One region of the Pengzhenrongella sp. genome, then DNA from elsewhere that is predicted to be linked to it. Evidence: predicted binding sites of a transcription regulator. Region 1 holds the regulator's gene; the other holds the start of a gene.

Region 1 (8,005 bases):
CGCGACGGTGTAGACCGTCGCCGCACTCCACACCAGCTTCGTGCTCAGGTCGCCCAGCTCTACCAGGGTCATCGGCCCGCCTCCGGTCCTGTCAATGCGTCGTCCTGCAGGTCATCGTCGCGAAAATCCGCTGTCACAGCATCCTCTACTTCACCCGGGTTCGCGTCCGGGTCCGCATCCCGGTCCGCGTCCGGGAGCGCCGCCATGACCCGGTCCAGCTCGGCCTGCAGCCCGAGGTCGTCCCCCCGGGCGAGCGCGGCCGCGGTGATCGTGGTGCGACCGGCGCCGTCGGGCACGGCCCGGACCCAGATCCGGCGCCGCGGCGTGAACAACGACGTCGCGAGGCCCGCGAGCGCGGTCAGGGCGAAGAGCAGCACGAACGCGAGCGTGGGGTCGTGCCGCAGGTCGAGCGCGACGTACCTCGGCAGGGCGTCGAACGAGATCGTGCCGAGGCCGTCCGGCAGCTTCGTGGTCTGGCCCGGGCGCACGTACAGCGTGACCGGCACGCCCTTCGCGTTGACCTCCTGCTTCATGCCCTTCTCGTCCAGCTGGTACGCGTTCTGCGGGACGCCGGTGTCCAGGCCGAGGTCGCCGGTCCACACCGAGAGCACCAGCAGCGGCGAGTTGGGCTGCGGGTTCACCGAGCGCCACAGGTTCGGGCCGGTCTCGACCGCCGTCGGGAGCAGGAAGCCGACGACGCCGATCTGCTTGCCGCTCGACACGTCGGGCACCTTGACGACGCCGCGCGAGGTGTACACCTGGTCGGCGGGCAGGAACGGCACGGGTCCGGCGAAGGCGACGTTCCCTGCGGCGTCGTGCACCGTGACGTCCGGCGCGTAGCCGTTGCCCTGCAGGTAGATCTTCGCCCCGTCGACGTCGAGCGGGTGGTTCACCTTGATCGACTCCGGACGTTCGGTGCCGTCCGGCTCGCGCACCGTGACGTCGGCGCGGAAGTACCGCGCGGCGAGGGACTCGGGGTCGAACCGCGCCGCGAACTTGTCGAGGGTGAGAGTGAACGGGGTCAGGCTCGCGGGGTCGAAGCCGGTGCCGCTCTCGAAGGTGTTGTAGTCGACGACGGCGTTCGCGAAGCCGCGGTCCTGCACGACGATCGCCTGACCCCGGTAGTGCAAGAACTGGCCGGCGCCGACCGTGACGAGCAGGCCGAGCAGCGCGAGGTGGAACACGAGGTTGCCCGTCTCGCGCACGTACCCGCGCTCGGCGGCGGCGGTCCAGGTCCCCTCGCCGTCGCCGACGGGCGGCTTCTCCTCGCGCACGTCGACCCGGAACCGCGGCAGCCAGCGCCAACGACCGCGTAGCGCGAGCGCGGCCGCGTCGACGACGGCGCGCGGGCCGGCCGGCGTCGTCGCGGCGGCGCGCGCCGGGAACCGGTCGAACCGGCGCGGGGTGCGCGGCGGGCGGGCCCAGACGGCGCTCAGGTGCGCGCGGGTGCGCGGCACGATGCAGCCGACCAGCGACACGAACAGCAGCAGGTAGATCGCCGAGAACCACACGGAGGAGTAGACGTCGAACGCGCCGATCCGGTCGAGCCAGACGCCGGTGCTCGGGTGGTCGGACAGGTAGGCGGCGACCTTCGCGGGGTCGACGGGCCGCTGCGGCAGCACGGACCCGGGCACGGCGGCCACCGCGAGCAGCATCAGCAGCATGAGCGCGACGCGCATGCTCATGAGCTGGCGCCACACGAAGCGCAGCGTGCCCACGAAGCCGAGCTTGGGCAGGACCGGCGCCTCGCTCTCGGGCGTGGGCGCGTGGCTGAAGGAGTCGTCGATGCCCTCGGGGCGGTAGGAGCTCATCAGACCACCGGCTCGAAGCCGCCGATGAGGCCCTGCAACGACTGCGTCCAGGTACCCCACAGGCCGCTCACCAGAGCCAGTCCGATCACGATCAGCATTGCGCCTCCGAGCCGTGAGATGCCGAGCCGGTGCCGGCGCACGAACGCGAGCACCCGCGCGCTGCGCTGGAACCCGAGCGCGATGAGCAGGAACGGCAGGCCGAGGCCCATGCAGTACGCGACCGACAGCAGCGCGCCGCGCGCGGCTGAGCCGCCGTCGAGCGACAGGGCGATGACCGCCGCGAGGGTCGGGCCGATGCACGGCGCCCAGCCGAGCCCGAACACGATGCCGAGCACGGGCGCGCCCCACAGCCCGGCGGTCGGGCTCGCGTGCAGGCGCCGGTCCTGCTGGAGGAACGGGATGAAGCCGGCGAACGCGATGCCCATCAGGATCACGACGACGCCGAGCACACGGCTGATCGGGCCCCCGAAGCGCCCGAGCTCGGCGCCGAGCGAGCCGGCCAGGGTGCCCAGCGAGACGAACACGACGGTGAACCCGGCGATGAACAGCGCGACGCCGAGCAGCAGCCGGCTGCGGCCGGCGGCGCCCGTCCGACCGGCGCCGCGCGTCCCGCGAGAGCTGCGCGAACTCGCGACGCCGGGGCTCCTCGCTCCGGCGCGACCGGTCTGCGACCGTGCGTCACCCGAGCTTGCGCTACCCGTCCGGGCGCCACCCGACCGGGCGTACGGCTGACCCACCACGGCACCGCTCATCCCGCCGAGGTAGCCGAGGTACCCGGGCACGAGCGGCAGCACGCACGGCGACGCGAACGAGACCAGGCCGGCGACCAGCGCGACCGGGACCGCCAGCAGCATCGAGCCGGAGAACGCGGCCGTCCCGAAGGTGCTCCCGAGGTCGCCGAGGACCCCCATGGACACGGCGCTCACGACCCGGGGCTCGTCGGCATCGGCTCCGCGAGCACGTCGTCGACCAGCGCCCGCAGCGTGGAGCGGTCGGCGAGGCCGAGGATGCGGGCGGCGACCCGGCCGTCGCGGTCGAGCACGACCGTCGTCGGCACGGCCTGCACGGGCACCGCGCCCTGCAGGGCCGCGATCGCGCGGCCGTCGGCGTCCTCGATCGTGGGGTACGGCACCTTGAAGGTCCGCTCGAACGCCTGCGCGGCACCGGCTGCGTCCGTGCCGTTGATGCCGACGAAGCGCACGCCCTTGCCTGCGTAGCCGGTTGCGAGCGCCACCAGGTCGGGGGCCTCCTTGCGGCACGGCGGGCAGGCCGCGTACCAGGTGTTGAGCACGACGACGCCGCCACGTGAGCCGGCGAGGTCGACGACCTTGCCCTCGTAGTCGGTGCCGTCCAGCGCGACCGGGTCGCCGCGGTCGTTCGCGGGCCAGGTCTTCGTGCTGCCGTCACCCGACTGGTACCCCTGGTCGACGGTGTCGTTGCTGCCGTTCGTCCCGCCCGCGCAGCCCGCGAGGAGGGCGAGGGACGCCACGGCCAGCCCGGCGAGCACTCGCCTGGCGATCCCAGTCACGCCCCGGCCACCGCGGAAGCACCCGGGAGCAGGTCGGCGGCGGGCTCGGTGTAGTGGATCCCGGTGAGCCGCTCGTCGTCGAAGTGCAGGGAGGTGAGCGACGCGAGCGAGCACTCCCGGTGCCGCGGGTCGTGCCACAGCCGGCGCTCGGACAGCGCGAGCCGGGTCACCCAGATCGGCAGCTGGTGGCTGACCAGCAGCGCCTCGTGCCCGCTCGCGAGGTCGCGAGCGGCGCCGACCGCCGCGAGCACCCGGTCCGCCTGCTGGCGGTACGGCTCGCCCCAGGACGGGCGGAACGGGTTGCGCAGCAGCGGCCAGAGCTTGGGGTGCTTCAGGGAACCGTCGCCGACTCCGAAGGTCAGCCCCTCGAACTGGTTCTCGGCCTCGAGCAGCCGCTCGTCGGGCTTGATCTCGAGCCCGAGGGCGGCCGCGATGGGCGCCGCAGTCTCTTGGGCACGCTGCAGCGGCGAGGCGACGAGCACCGTGATGTCGCGGTCCGCGACATGCCGCGCGACGCGGTCGGCCATGGCGCGGCCGAGGTCCGACAGCCCGTAGCCGGGCAGCCGTCCGTACAGCACGCCCGCCGGGTTGTGGACCTCGCCGTGCCGCAGGAGATGAATAGTGGTCTGGGCCATGCGCACAGTGTCGCAAACGTGGCTGAGTGCTCAGGCCAGCCCGACGGGGCGCGCCGGTGTGAGATGGACCGGTGTTACCTGGCCTTCTGCGGCGCACGCAGCCCGTCGCGCACCGCACCCATCGCGTCCCCGAGCGCGCGGAGCTGGTCGTCGGTGAGCACGTCCACCACGGCGGCGCGGACAGCCTCGACGTGGCCGGGGGCGGCCTGCACGAGCCAGGCGAGGCCGGCGTCGGTCATCCGGCAGTTCACGCCGCGGCCGTCGGCCTCGCACGCGAAGCGCTCGACGAAGCCGCGCGCCTCCATCCGGTGGATCGTGTGCGTGATCCGGCTGCGCGAGTGCGCGAGTTCGGCGGCGATCAGCGACATCCGTAGTGTGCGATCCGGGGCCTCGGAGAGCCGCACGAGCAGCTCGTACTCGGTCGACGCGAGATCGGCGTCCCGCTCGAGCTGGCGACCGAGGGCCTCGCTGAGGAGCGCGGCGCCCTCGACGTAGGCGCGCCAGTGCCGCTGCTGCTCGGCGGAGAGCCAACGAGGGGTGGTGACGGACTGCGTCGACATCTGGGGTACCTGCTCTGGACTCGTCTCGAACCGACAGATCCTGTTCTAGCACCCGTCGGGCTTGCGTTCTGCTCCTCACTATAGTAGAAATATCAACTAACAAGAACTTGCGTGTTCAGGCATCAGCAGGGTTCGCCCCGGATCCACGACACGCGCCGAACCGATTCAAGGAGATCCACATGACCGTCACCACGCTTCCCACCGAGCTCGTCGCCGGCACCTGGGCCGCTGACCCGTCGCACAGCGAGGCCGGCTTCACGGTCCGCCACGCCGGCATCTCCAAGGTCCGCGGCTTCGTCGGCATCACCGAGGGCACCATCACGGTCGGGGAGAACCTCACCGCCTCGGCCGTCACCGCCACGCTCGACGCCACGTCGATCAACACGCGCGACGCCGGTCGCGACGGGCACCTCCAGGGCGCCGACTTCTTCGACGTCGAGAACTTCCCGGTCTGGACCTTCGCGTCCACGTCGGTCGAGGGCTCCGGTGCCGAGGGCGTCGTCACCGGCGACCTCACGATCCACGGCGTGACCCGCCCGGTCGCCCTGAACGTCGAGTTCAACGGCACCGCGACGGACGTCTACGGCAATCTCCGCGCCGGCTTCTCCGCCAACACGGAGATCTCGCGCAAGGACTTCGGCCTGACCTGGAACGCGGCGCTCGAGGCCGGCGGCGTCATGGTCGGCGACAAGGTCAAGATCAACCTCGAGATCTCGGCCATCAAGGCGGCCTGAGCTCGCCCCTGAACCACCCGCACGACCCGCAGATTCACCCGCAACGTCCGAGCGTTGACGTCCTATAGGACGTCAACGCTCGGACGTTGCTGTGTTTGGCGGCGGGTCAGCCGGTGAGCTCGGACTTTCTGCGGTCATGGAACGCCAGGATCTGCAGCTCCGAACCGAGGTCGACCGAGCGCAGGTCCACCTCGGGCGGCACCCGCAGCGCGCGCGGGGCGAAGTTCAGGATCCCGCTCACCCCGGCCGCGATCACGGCGTCGCACACGTCCTGCGCGACCTCGGCCGGCGTCGAGATCACCGCGATCGTCGCGGCGCCCTCGGCGATGACCTGCGCGAGCCGCTCGGCGGGCTGCACCTCCAGGCCGGCGACGGTCGTGCCGACCACCCGCGGATCGGCGTCGACCAGGCCGACGACGGCGAAGTCGCGTCCGGCGAGGCCCGAGTAGTTGGCCAGCGCATGGCCCAGGTGCCCGATCCCGACGATCACGACGCCGCGCCGGCTCGTCAGCCCGAGCACGACCGTCAGCCGCCGGCTCAGGTGCTCGACGTCGTAGCCCACCCCGCGGGTGCCGTGCGAGCCCAGGCAGGACAGGTCCTTGCGCAGCTGGGCCGAGCCGACGCCGGCGGCGGCCGCGAGCGTGCGCGAGGAGACCGTGCCGACGCCGTCGGCCGCGAGCACCGCCAGGGCCCGCAGGTATCCGGGTAGGCGCCCGACCGTTGCGGGCGGCACCCGCCGCGCGACCGACCCGTCGGCGGCGGGCCGCACGACCGCGCTCATCGCGGGGTCCGCAGGGCCGTGGCCAGCCGGTCGGGGTCGATGCGCCAGAACCCGCGCTGGATCCCGTCGACCAGGACGACCGGCACCTGCTCGCCGTACTCGCGCTCGAGCACACCGCCGTCGTCGGCCGCGTCGACGTCGATCTCGATCCAGCCCGCCCCCGCCGTGGCCGCCGCGTCAGCGACGACCAGGCGCGCCTCGTCACACAGGTGGCAGCCGCTGCGGCCGTACAGAACAACCCGCGCCGCGTCGTCAGTCATGAGCCAACACTAGGCGCCGTCGATAGAGTGGAGCAGTGCCCGAGCTATCGACTGCCGAAGCCGGCACCCCCGTACCCGCGAGGACGACGGCCGCCTTCTTCGACGTGGACAACACGATCATCCGCGGGGCAAGCGCGTTCCATCTCGCGATGGGCCTGCATCGGCGCGGGTTCTTCCGCTACCGCGACCTCGTGCGGGCGTTCGCGCACAACATGCGCTACCAGCTGCTCGGTGAGAACAAGGACCAGATCGACGAGATCCGGTCCCGCGCGCTGAGCATCATGAAGGGACACTCGGTCGCCGAGGTGGTCGCCATCGGCGAGGAGGTCTACGACCAGGTCCTCGAGCTGCGGATCTATCCCGGCACGCGCCAGCTGCTCGACGACCACCTCGCGGCCGGCCGCGAGGTCTGGCTGGTGACCGCGACACCGGTCGAGATCGGCAACCTCATCGCGCGCCGACTGGGCGCGACGGGGTGCCTCGGCACGGTCGCCGAGCACAAGGACGGGTTCTACACCGGCCGGCTCGTGGGCGCCCTGGTGCACGGCGAGGCCAAGGCGAGCGCGGTCCGCGAGCTGGCGGAACGCGAGGGCATCGACCTGAACGCCTCCTACGCCTACGGTGACTCCGCGAACGACGTGCCGATCCTGTCCACCGTCGGCCACCCGTGCGCGATCAACCCCGATCCGCGCCTGCGCAGGCACGCCCAGGTTGCCGGCTGGCCGGTGCGGGAGTTCCGCGGCCGGCGCCGGGCCGCGAAGAAGGGCATCAACGCCGCCAGCTGGGCGGGCCTGGCCTGGGTGGTCGGCCTGGTCCTGCGCTCGATCGGCCGCTCCTTTCGCGGCTGAGCCGAGCCCGCCCGACCCGCCGAGGTAGTACCCCCGCGCCGAGGTAGAGCCGTGCAGGGCTCTATCTCGCGTGGGCGGTACTACCTCGGCGGGCGCTTCGGGGGGACCGGCGGGGTCAGGAGAGGCGGAGCATGGTCCAGGAGACCGGGGGGAGCTCGACGCGGAGGCGGTCGCCCTCGCGCTTGACGTCGGTGTTCTCCCTCGGGACCAGCGTGGTCTCGTCGTCGACGGAGGCGTGCGCGTGCGGGTCGGGGTTCGCGAGCGTCAGGCACTCCTCGAGCTCGATCGCGCCGAGCGCCCGCAGGTCGACGTCGAGCACGAGCGACTCGGTGAGCGAACGGTTCACGGCGAACACGGCGACCGCCCCGGTCTTCGGATCACGCGTCGCGACGGCGTCCACGAGCGGGGTGCTGCCGAATTTCGCGGTCTGCGTCGCGGGGCTGGCGAGCTCGACCCGGAGCACGTCCCCCACGGCCCACCTCGAGGTGAGCGCGAACGGATGGAACGTCGTCTGGCGCCAGATGCGCCCGCCCGGCTCGGTCATGATCGGCGCGATGACGTTCACCAGCTGGGCGAGGCTCGCCGACCGCACCCGGTCGGAGTGCCGCAGCAGCGAGATCAACAGGTTCCCGACGACGACGGCGTCGGCCACGTTGTAGTGGTCCTCGAGCAGCGCCGGCGCGACCGGCCAAGAGCCGTCGGTCGGCAGGACGGAGGCGGCGGCACCGGTGTACCAGACGTTCCACTCGTCGAACGAGATGTGGATGCGCTTGGTGAGCTTCTTGGCCGCGCGCACCGCGTCCGCCGTCGCGACGACGTCCTCGATGAACCGGTCCATGTCGATCGCC
Region 2 (8,005 bases), on a different contig from region 1:
CGGCCAGGGCCAGGGCGGCCAGAACCCGTTCGGCCAGGGCAACAACGGCTAGGAGGACCGAGGCCCCGCGCTCCGAATCCCCCAACCCCGAGCGGTGACGTCCCCCAGGACGTCACCGCTCGGCCGTGCAACCGCCCGGACCCCGCCGCCGAACATGGAGGTTGAGGTCGACGGCGCACCCTGCCGCCGAACATGGAGGTTGAGGTTGAGGTCGAGGTCGAACTCGGAGTCTGAGGTTGAACTCGCACACTGTCGTGTCCGAGTTCGACGTAGACCTCCGAGTTCGAGCGCTCTCAAACCCCGCTCGCCGACCCGCTGCTCGGCCTGCCGCTCGACGTCAGTGCAGCGCTCTGTGCAGCGAAAGTGCACCAAAACGACTCATTCACTGCACTCTGGCTGCACTGAGAGATGCACTGAGCCCGCTCACTGACGAGACTGACGGGCTGACCCCGGCGTTGAGCTCACCGGCTACCGGCGAGCCGGTCGGCCGGCGAGCCGGCGACCAGCTCGGCCCGCGAGTCGGTCAGCCACCCACGAGTTCGTCATCTATCCGTGAGTTCGCCGGTCGAAACCGACGAGCTCGCATCAAATTGACGAATTCGGCGTCCAGGATCGCGACTTGGGAGTAGCCAGGCGGGAGGCTGGTGGGCGAGGGGCGGCCGCGCGGGGATTTGCGCGTGTGCCGGCCCGGTCAGTCTGAGGCTAGGGCGCTGCGCATGGGGATGAGCTTCGCCTCGGACTCCGCGAGCTCGGCCGCCGGATTCGATGCCGCGACGACGCCGCAGCCGGCGAACAGCCGGATGCGTCGGGGGTCGTCGGGGTCCATCTCGGCGGAGCGCAGCGCGATGCCCCACTCGCCGTCGCCGTCGGCCCCGAACCAGCCGACTGGACCGGCGTAGCGGGCCCGTTCCATGCCTTCGATCCGGCCGATCAGCTCGCGCGCGGCCTGGGTCGGCGTGCCGCAGACGGCGGCCGTTGGGTGCAGTGCCGCCGCGAGCGCGAGGCTCGACGGCGCGCCCGAGTGGCCGGGCCCGCTGGAGCCCGCGAGCCCGCCCGTGTGACCAAGGCCACCCGCGTGACCGGGGTCCGCGGCTGCCAGAACCCCCGTCACGTCGCTCGCCAGGTGCAGCACGTTCGGCAGGTGCAGGACGAACGGCACGTCGGGCACGTTGGTCGAGGAGCAGAACGGCGCGAGCGCGTCGGCCACCGAGGACACTGCGTACTCGTGCTCCTCGAGGTCCTTCGAGGAATGCGCGAGGATCGCCGCGCGGGCCAGGTCGGCGTCGTCGTCGCCGGTGCGGCGGATGGTCCCGGCGAGCACCCGCGAGGTGACCAGGCCCTTCTCGCTGCGCACGAGCAGCTCGGGGGTCGCGCCGAGCATGCCGTCGACGCTGAACGTCCAGCACGACGGGTAGCCGTCCGCGAGCCGGTCCAGCACCCAGCGCGGGTCGAGCGGGTGATCGGTCCGGGCGACCACGTCGCGCGCGAGCACGACCTTGTCGACCTCGCCCGCACGGATCGCGGCCACGGCGCGCGCGACGACGTGCAGCCAGCCGTCCGCACTGACCGCGCCGTCGGCGAACGTGACTGCTCCCGGCGAGGTCACAGGCGTGCGGCCGCGTGCCACGGCGGCGAGTGAGGGTGCGGCCCCGATCCGCGCGCCGGTCTCGATCGTGGTCAGCCAGCTGGTCCCGCCGCGGCGCCCGACGACGACCTCGGGCACCACCACGACCCCGCCGGCGGGGGAGTCCTCGTCGAACGCGAACGACCCGAACGCGACCGCGCCCGTGCCGGGCAGGTGCACCTCGTCGCGCACGACGGCGTGGGAGAGCACCTCGTGCCATGCGCGCTCGGCGTCGGCGAACCGGTCCGGGCCGGTGACCGGCACTCGGAGCACCTCGCCCCAGCCCACGATGCCGTCCCCGCGGCGCACCCAGGCGAGCGCCGCGTCGCGCGGCAGCAGATCGAGCAGGGCGCCGGGATCGTCGATCCGCACCGTCCGCACCACGAGGGGCTGCGGGACGGCGCCGGCGGCCGGGCTGGACGAAGTGGTCATCCCCCCAACCCTAAGACCGCCCCCGCCAACCTTCTCCCGCAGCCCCTGCCCGACGACGACCCGCGCGCCCCGTCGTTTGCCCCGACCTGCCCGCCCCGTCGCACCCCGTGCCCGACGTAGCCCCGTCGCAGCCCCGCCCGACGTCGCCCCCGTCGCAATCCCGCCCTCCCGCCGCCGACCCGCCTCGTTGTCTCGCTGGTTGCAGCCGATGTGCGCCCGAGCGCACTTTCGCTGCAACCAGCACCGCAACCAGCGCGCGCTCACCCCTGTCCCCGACGACGACCCTCGCCCTCGCCCCGTGTGCGCCCCCGCCGCCACCCGACCCGTGCACCTGACGTGGGCGATTGGCGAGGGGGCCGGGAATGGCACACCGGGGACGTACATCGGGCGAGGGGGGGGTTTTGAGGCTGTCGGACCTGAGACGATGGGCGCATGTCGCGTGCAAGCCTGGACAAGCAGCCCCACGAGGTCGCCGAGATGTTCGACGGCATCGCCTCCCGCTACGACCTCACGAACGATGTGATGTCCCTCGGTCAGGATCGGCGCTGGCGCGCGGCGACCATCCGCGCGCTGGGCGTCCAAGCCGGCGACCGGGTGCTGGACCTCGCGGCCGGCACGGGCACCTCGAGCGTGCCGCTCGCGGACGCCGGGGTCGACGTCGTGCCGTGCGACTTCTCCTACGGGATGCTCGCGGTCGGCAAGCGGCGCCGGCCGGACCTCGGGTTCGTCGCGGGCGACGCCACCAGGCTGCCGTTCGCCGACGAGTCGTTCGACGCCGTGACGATCTCGTTCGGCCTGCGCAACGTCGTCGACACCGACGCCGCGCTGCGCGAGATGCTGCGCGTCACGCGCCCGGGCGGGCGGCTCGTGGTGTGCGAGTTCTCGCACGCGACGCTCGCGCCGTTCCGGACGGTCTACGAGAACTATCTGATGCGGGCGCTGCCGGTGATCGCGCGCGCGGTGTCCAAGGAGACGGACGCGTACGCGTACCTGTCCGAGTCGATCCGGTCCTGGCCCGACCAGCGCGCGCTCGGCCACCTGCTGCGCGCGGCGGGCTGGCGGGACGTCGCCTACCGCAACCTGTCCGGCGGTATCGTCGCGCTGCACAGGGGGACTCGGCCGCTCTAGAGCGGGAAATATCGCTCTGGGCAGAAAGTCCCTCGCGCCTGGCTTACAGTGGTGCGCTGGCGTACGTGAACTTCTTCACAAGAGGGCGGGACAGTGAGTCAGATGGGCACCGATGACGCGGATGTCATCGTCGTAGGAGCCGGCCCTGCCGGTTCCACGGCCGCCTATTACTGCGCCTGCGCCGGCCTGACCGTGCTCCTGCTGGAGAAGGCCTCGTTCCCCCGCGACAAGGTCTGCGGCGACGGACTGACCCCGCGCGCGACGCGCGAGATGGTCGCCATGGGCCTGCCGATCCGCGAGGAGGACGGCTGGATCCGCAACGCCGGCCTGCGCGTCATCGGCGGCGGGCACCGCCTGGAGTTGCCGTGGCCCGAGCTGTCGAGCTACCCCGCGTACGGCCTCGCGAAGACCCGGATGAGCCTGGACCACGCCCTGGTCGAGCATGCCCGATCCGCCGGCGCCAAGCTGCTCGAACGAACGAACGTCACCGGGCCGGTGCTCGACGAGCGCACCGGCCGGGTCGTGGGCGTCACCGCTCGCCCCGTCGACGACAACGGCCGCCGCAGCGGCGACGAGATCACCTACCGCGCCCCCGTCGTCATCGCGGCCGACGGCGTCTCGGCGCGCCTGCCGCTCGCGCTCGGGCTCGAGAAGCGGATGGACCGCCCCATGGGGGTGGCCGTGCGCACGTACTTCACGACCCCGCGGCACCAGGACCCGATGATGGAGAGCCACCTCGAGCTCTGGGACGGTGAGCCGCACAAGTCGAACCTGATGCCCGGGTACGGCTGGATCTTCGCCCTCGGCGACGGCACCGCGAACGTGGGCCTGGGCAGCGTGAGCTCGACCGCCGCGGCGACCAAGGTGGACTACAAGGACCTGTTCGCGAAGTGGATGGCGAACGCCCCCAAGGAGTGGGAGTTCACTCCCGAGAACCAGATCGGGCCGGTCCGCGGCGCGGCGCTGCCGATGGGCTTCAACCGCACCCCGCTGTACACCCGCGGGCTGATGCTCGTCGGGGACTCCGGTGGCATGGTCAGCCCGTTCAACGGCGAGGGCATCGCCTACGCGATGCAGGCCGGCCGGGTCGCCGCGGACGCCATCGTGCAGGCCAAGGCCCGGACCACGGACTCGGCGCGCGAGCGGGCGCTGGAGACCTACCCGCGCATCATGCGCGAGGACCTGGGCGGGTACTACACGCTCGGTCGCTACTTCGTGAAGCTCATCGAGCACCCGCAGATCATGCGGATCTGCACCAAGTACGGGCTGTCCCGGCCGTTGCTCATGCGCTTCACGCTCAAGCTGCTCTCGGACTGCTACGAACCGCGGGGCGGCGACATGGTGGACCGGGTCATCTCGGGCCTGAGCAGATTGGCGCCGGCCGCATGAGCACGAGCACGAGCACGACCAGCACATCGACCCACCGTCCCCGCAGGAGAGGCCCACGATGACGAATCCCTACGTCCCCATCTTGGTGATGATGGCCGTCGCGGCAGTGATGGCCCTCGGCGGGGTCGCGACGAGCATGATCATCGGCCCCAAGCGCTACAACCGCGCCAAGCTCGAGGCGTACGAGTGCGGCATCGAGCCCACGCCGCACGCCATCGGCGGCGGCCGGTTCCCGATCAAGTACTACCTGGTCGCGATGACGTTCATCATCTTCGACATCGAGGTCGTGTTCCTCTACCCGTGGGCCGTGAACTTCACCGAGCTCGCGATGTACGGACTCGTGGCGATGCTGGTGTTCCTCGTGATGATCACGGTGCCGTTCGTGTACGAATGGCGCCGCGGAGGATTCGAGTGGGAGTGACCGCAGCCGTGGAAGACATCGTTGGAGGGCAGGCATAGATGGGTATCGAAGAGGCAGCGCCGTCCGGCTTCTTGCTGACCACGGTGGAGAACCTCGCGGGGTACTTCCGCAAGGGTTCGCTGTGGCCGGTCACGTTCGGCCTGGCATGTTGTGCGATCGAGATGATGGCGACCGGCGGGCCCCGCTACGACCTGTCCCGCTTCGGCATGGAGGTCTTCCGCGCCTCGCCGCGCCAGGCCGACCTGATGATCGTCGCCGGTCGCGTCAGCCAGAAGATGGCCCCCGTGGTCCGCCAGGTCTACGACCAGATGCCGGAGCCCAAGTGGGTGCTCTCGATGGGCGTCTGCGCGTCCTCGGGCGGCATGTTCAACAACTACGCGATCGTGCAGGGCGTCGACCACATCGTGCCGGTCGACATCTACCTGCCGGGCTGTCCGCCGCGCCCGGAGATGCTGATCAACGCGATCCTCGCGCTGCACGACCAGATCCAGACCGCCCCGCTCGGCGTGAACCGCCACGAGGCTGCGCGCGTCGCCGAGGCCGCTGCGCTCGAGGCCACCCCGACCTCGCACCTGAAGGGCCTCCTCCCGTGAGCGACGACGACGCGACCCGCAAGGCGACCGAGCTCGCCCAGCAACAGCACGGCCCGCCCGCGGGCGACCGCCCCCGCCTGGAGGTCGTCGACGTCCGCAAGGGCATGTTTGGCGCCGAGGGTGCCGGCGACACGTCCGGCTACGGCGGCCTGGTCCGCGAGATCACGATGCCCGGACAGAGCGAGCGCCCCTACGGCGGCTGGTTCGACGGCTGCGTCGACGTGCTCGCCGAGGTCCTCGGCGAGAAGGGCATCCCGTTCGCGGACGCCGTCGAGAAGGTCGTCGTCGACCGCGGTGAGCTGACGCTGTTCATCGCCGGAGCGAACCTCGTGCCGGTGTGCCAGGCGCTGCGCGACGACCAGGACCTGCGGTTCGAGCTGAGCCTGGGCGTGTCCGGCGTGCACTACCCGCACGAGACGGGCCGCGAGCTGCACGCCGTCTACCACCTGACCTCGGTCACCCACTCGCGCAGCCTGCGCCTGGAGGTCGCGGTGCCCGACGGCGACCCGCACCTGCCCTCCACCGTCGCGGTCTACCCCGCGAACGACTGGCACGAGCGCGAGACCTGGGACTTCTTCGGGATCGTGTTCGACGGCCACCCCGCCCTGGCCCGCATCGAGATGCCCGACGACTGGCCGGGTCACCCACAGCGTAAGGACTACCCCCTCGGCGGAATTCCCGTCGAGTACAAGGGCGCCACCATCCCACCGCCGGACCAGCGGAGGTCCTACAGCTGATGACTGATACGAGCACACCCCACGCCACCCCCCACATCTACGACGCGTCCGCCGACGGCGTCCCCACGTTCGAGGCCACCGGCGGCGACTGGTCGGACATCGCCGAGGAGGCTGCGCGCCTCGGCGAGGAACGCATCGTCGTCAACATGGGACCCCAGCACCCGTCGACCCACGGCGTGCTCCGGCTCATGCTCGAGATCGACGGCGAGACCGTCACCGAGGCCCGCGCAGGGATCGGCTACCTGCACACGGGTATCGAGAAGAACATGGAGTTCCGCACCTGGACCCAGGGCGTCACGTACTGCACGCGGATGGACTACGTGGCCCCGCTCTTCCAGGAGGCGGCCTACTGCCTCGCCGTGGAGAAGCTGCTCGGCATCACGGACGACATCCCGGAACGGGCCACCGTCATCCGCGTGATGATGATGGAGCTCAACCGGATCTCCTCGCACCTGGTGTGCCTCGGGACCAGCGGCAACGAGCTCGGCGCGACGACGATCATGACCGTGGGCCTGACCGCCCGCGAAGAGGTCCTGAAGGTCTTCGAGCTCATCACCGGGCTCCGCATGAACCACGCGTACATCCGCCCCGGCGGCGTGTCCCAGGACATCCCCCCGGGTGCGCTGGACAACGTCCGCGAGGCGCTGGTGACCCTGCGGCACTACATGGGTCAGCTCGAGGACCTCATGCTGGCGAACCCGATCTTCAAGGCGCGCCTGGTCGACGTCGGGCACCTGAGCCTGTCCGCGTGCATGGCGCTCGGGGTCACCGGGCCGGTGCTGCGCTCGAGCGGGCTGCCGTACGACGTGCGCAAGGCCCAGCCGTACTGCGGCTACGAGACGTACGACTTCGAGGTCCCGACCTCGACCGACGCGGACTCCTATTCGCGGGTCGTGCTGCGCCTGGAGGAGTGCCACCAGTCCATGCGGATCGTCGAGCAGACCCTCGATCGTCTCCAGGCCATGGGCCCGGGGCCGGTCATGGTTGCCGACAAGAAGATCGCGTGGCCGGCCCAGCTGGCCATCGGCTCGGACGGGATGGGCAACTCGCTCGACCACATCCGGGAGATCATGGGCACCTCGATGGAGGCCCTGATCCACCACTTCAAGCTGGTGACCGAGGGCTTCCGGGTGCCGACCGGTCAGGTGTTCGTGACCGTCGAGCACCCGCGCGGCGAGCTCGGCGTGCACCTCGTGTCCGACGGCGGCACGCGTCCGTACCGGGCCCACTTCCGGGACCCGTCGTTCAACAACCTGCAAGCCACGTCGATGATCTGCGAGGGCGGCCAGATCGCCGACGTCGTCGTCGCTATCGCGGGGCTTGACCCGGTGCTCGGAGGGGTGGACCGCTGATGACGCGTGACAAGAACTATGACGAAGAACAGCTCGTCAGGCTGCGGGCGGACGCGGCCCAGATCGTCGCCCGCTACCCCGAGGCGCGCTCGGGCCTGCTCCCGCTGCTGCACCTCGTGCAGGCGGAGGACGGCTACGTCAGCCCGGTCGGCATCGCCTTCTGCGCGGACGTGCTCTCGCTGAGCACCGCGGAGGTCTCCGCGGTCGCGACGTTCTACACGCAGTACAAGCGCCACCCCAACGGGGAGTACACCGTGGGGGTGTGCACCAACACGCTGTGCGCGGTGATGGGTGGCGACGCCATCTGGGACTCGCTGAGCGACCACCTC

What was found. The regulator Rex, encoded in region 1, represses fermentation and respiration genes when NADH is low (regulators of the CRP and FNR family bind a similar motif). The targets are predictions, from matches to a motif close to CTTGTGAANNNNTTCACAAG.
Region 2: a site for Rex is predicted at 3,247-3,266, ahead of VIM26_RS00040 (geranylgeranyl reductase family protein). Genes of this name have one in related genera too.

The regions. Positions count from the first base shown of each region.
Region 1 covers NZ_DATCNW010000458.1:1,439-9,443, reverse strand. Annotated here, with positions in the region: gene ccsB (c-type cytochrome biogenesis protein CcsB) at 1-72, opposite strand, end outside; gene resB (cytochrome c biogenesis protein ResB) at 69-1,811, opposite strand; gene VIM26_RS25755 (cytochrome c biogenesis CcdA family protein) at 1,811-2,722, opposite strand; gene VIM26_RS25750 (TlpA disulfide reductase family protein) at 2,734-3,339, opposite strand; gene VIM26_RS25745 (histidine phosphatase family protein) at 3,336-3,974, opposite strand; gene VIM26_RS25740 (MarR family winged helix-turn-helix transcriptional regulator) at 4,049-4,534, opposite strand; gene VIM26_RS25735 (YceI family protein) at 4,714-5,268, shown strand; gene VIM26_RS25730 (redox-sensing transcriptional repressor Rex) at 5,375-6,049, opposite strand; gene VIM26_RS25725 (glutaredoxin family protein) at 6,046-6,309, opposite strand; gene VIM26_RS25720 (HAD-IB family hydrolase) at 6,345-7,157, shown strand; gene VIM26_RS25715 (alpha-N-arabinofuranosidase) at 7,273-8,005, opposite strand, start outside.
Region 2 covers NZ_DATCNW010000002.1:418-8,422, reverse strand. Annotated here, with positions in the region: gene VIM26_RS00055 (trypsin-like peptidase domain-containing protein) at 1-52, shown strand, start outside; gene VIM26_RS00050 (isochorismate synthase) at 692-2,056, opposite strand; gene VIM26_RS00045 (demethylmenaquinone methyltransferase) at 2,489-3,184, shown strand; gene VIM26_RS00040 (geranylgeranyl reductase family protein) at 3,287-4,573, shown strand; gene VIM26_RS00035 (NADH-quinone oxidoreductase subunit A) at 4,632-4,994, shown strand; gene VIM26_RS00030 (NADH-quinone oxidoreductase subunit B family protein) at 5,033-5,587, shown strand; gene VIM26_RS00025 (NADH-quinone oxidoreductase subunit C) at 5,584-6,324, shown strand; gene VIM26_RS00020 (NADH-quinone oxidoreductase subunit D) at 6,324-7,676, shown strand; partial or broken gene nuoE (NADH-quinone oxidoreductase subunit NuoE) at 7,676-8,005, shown strand, end outside.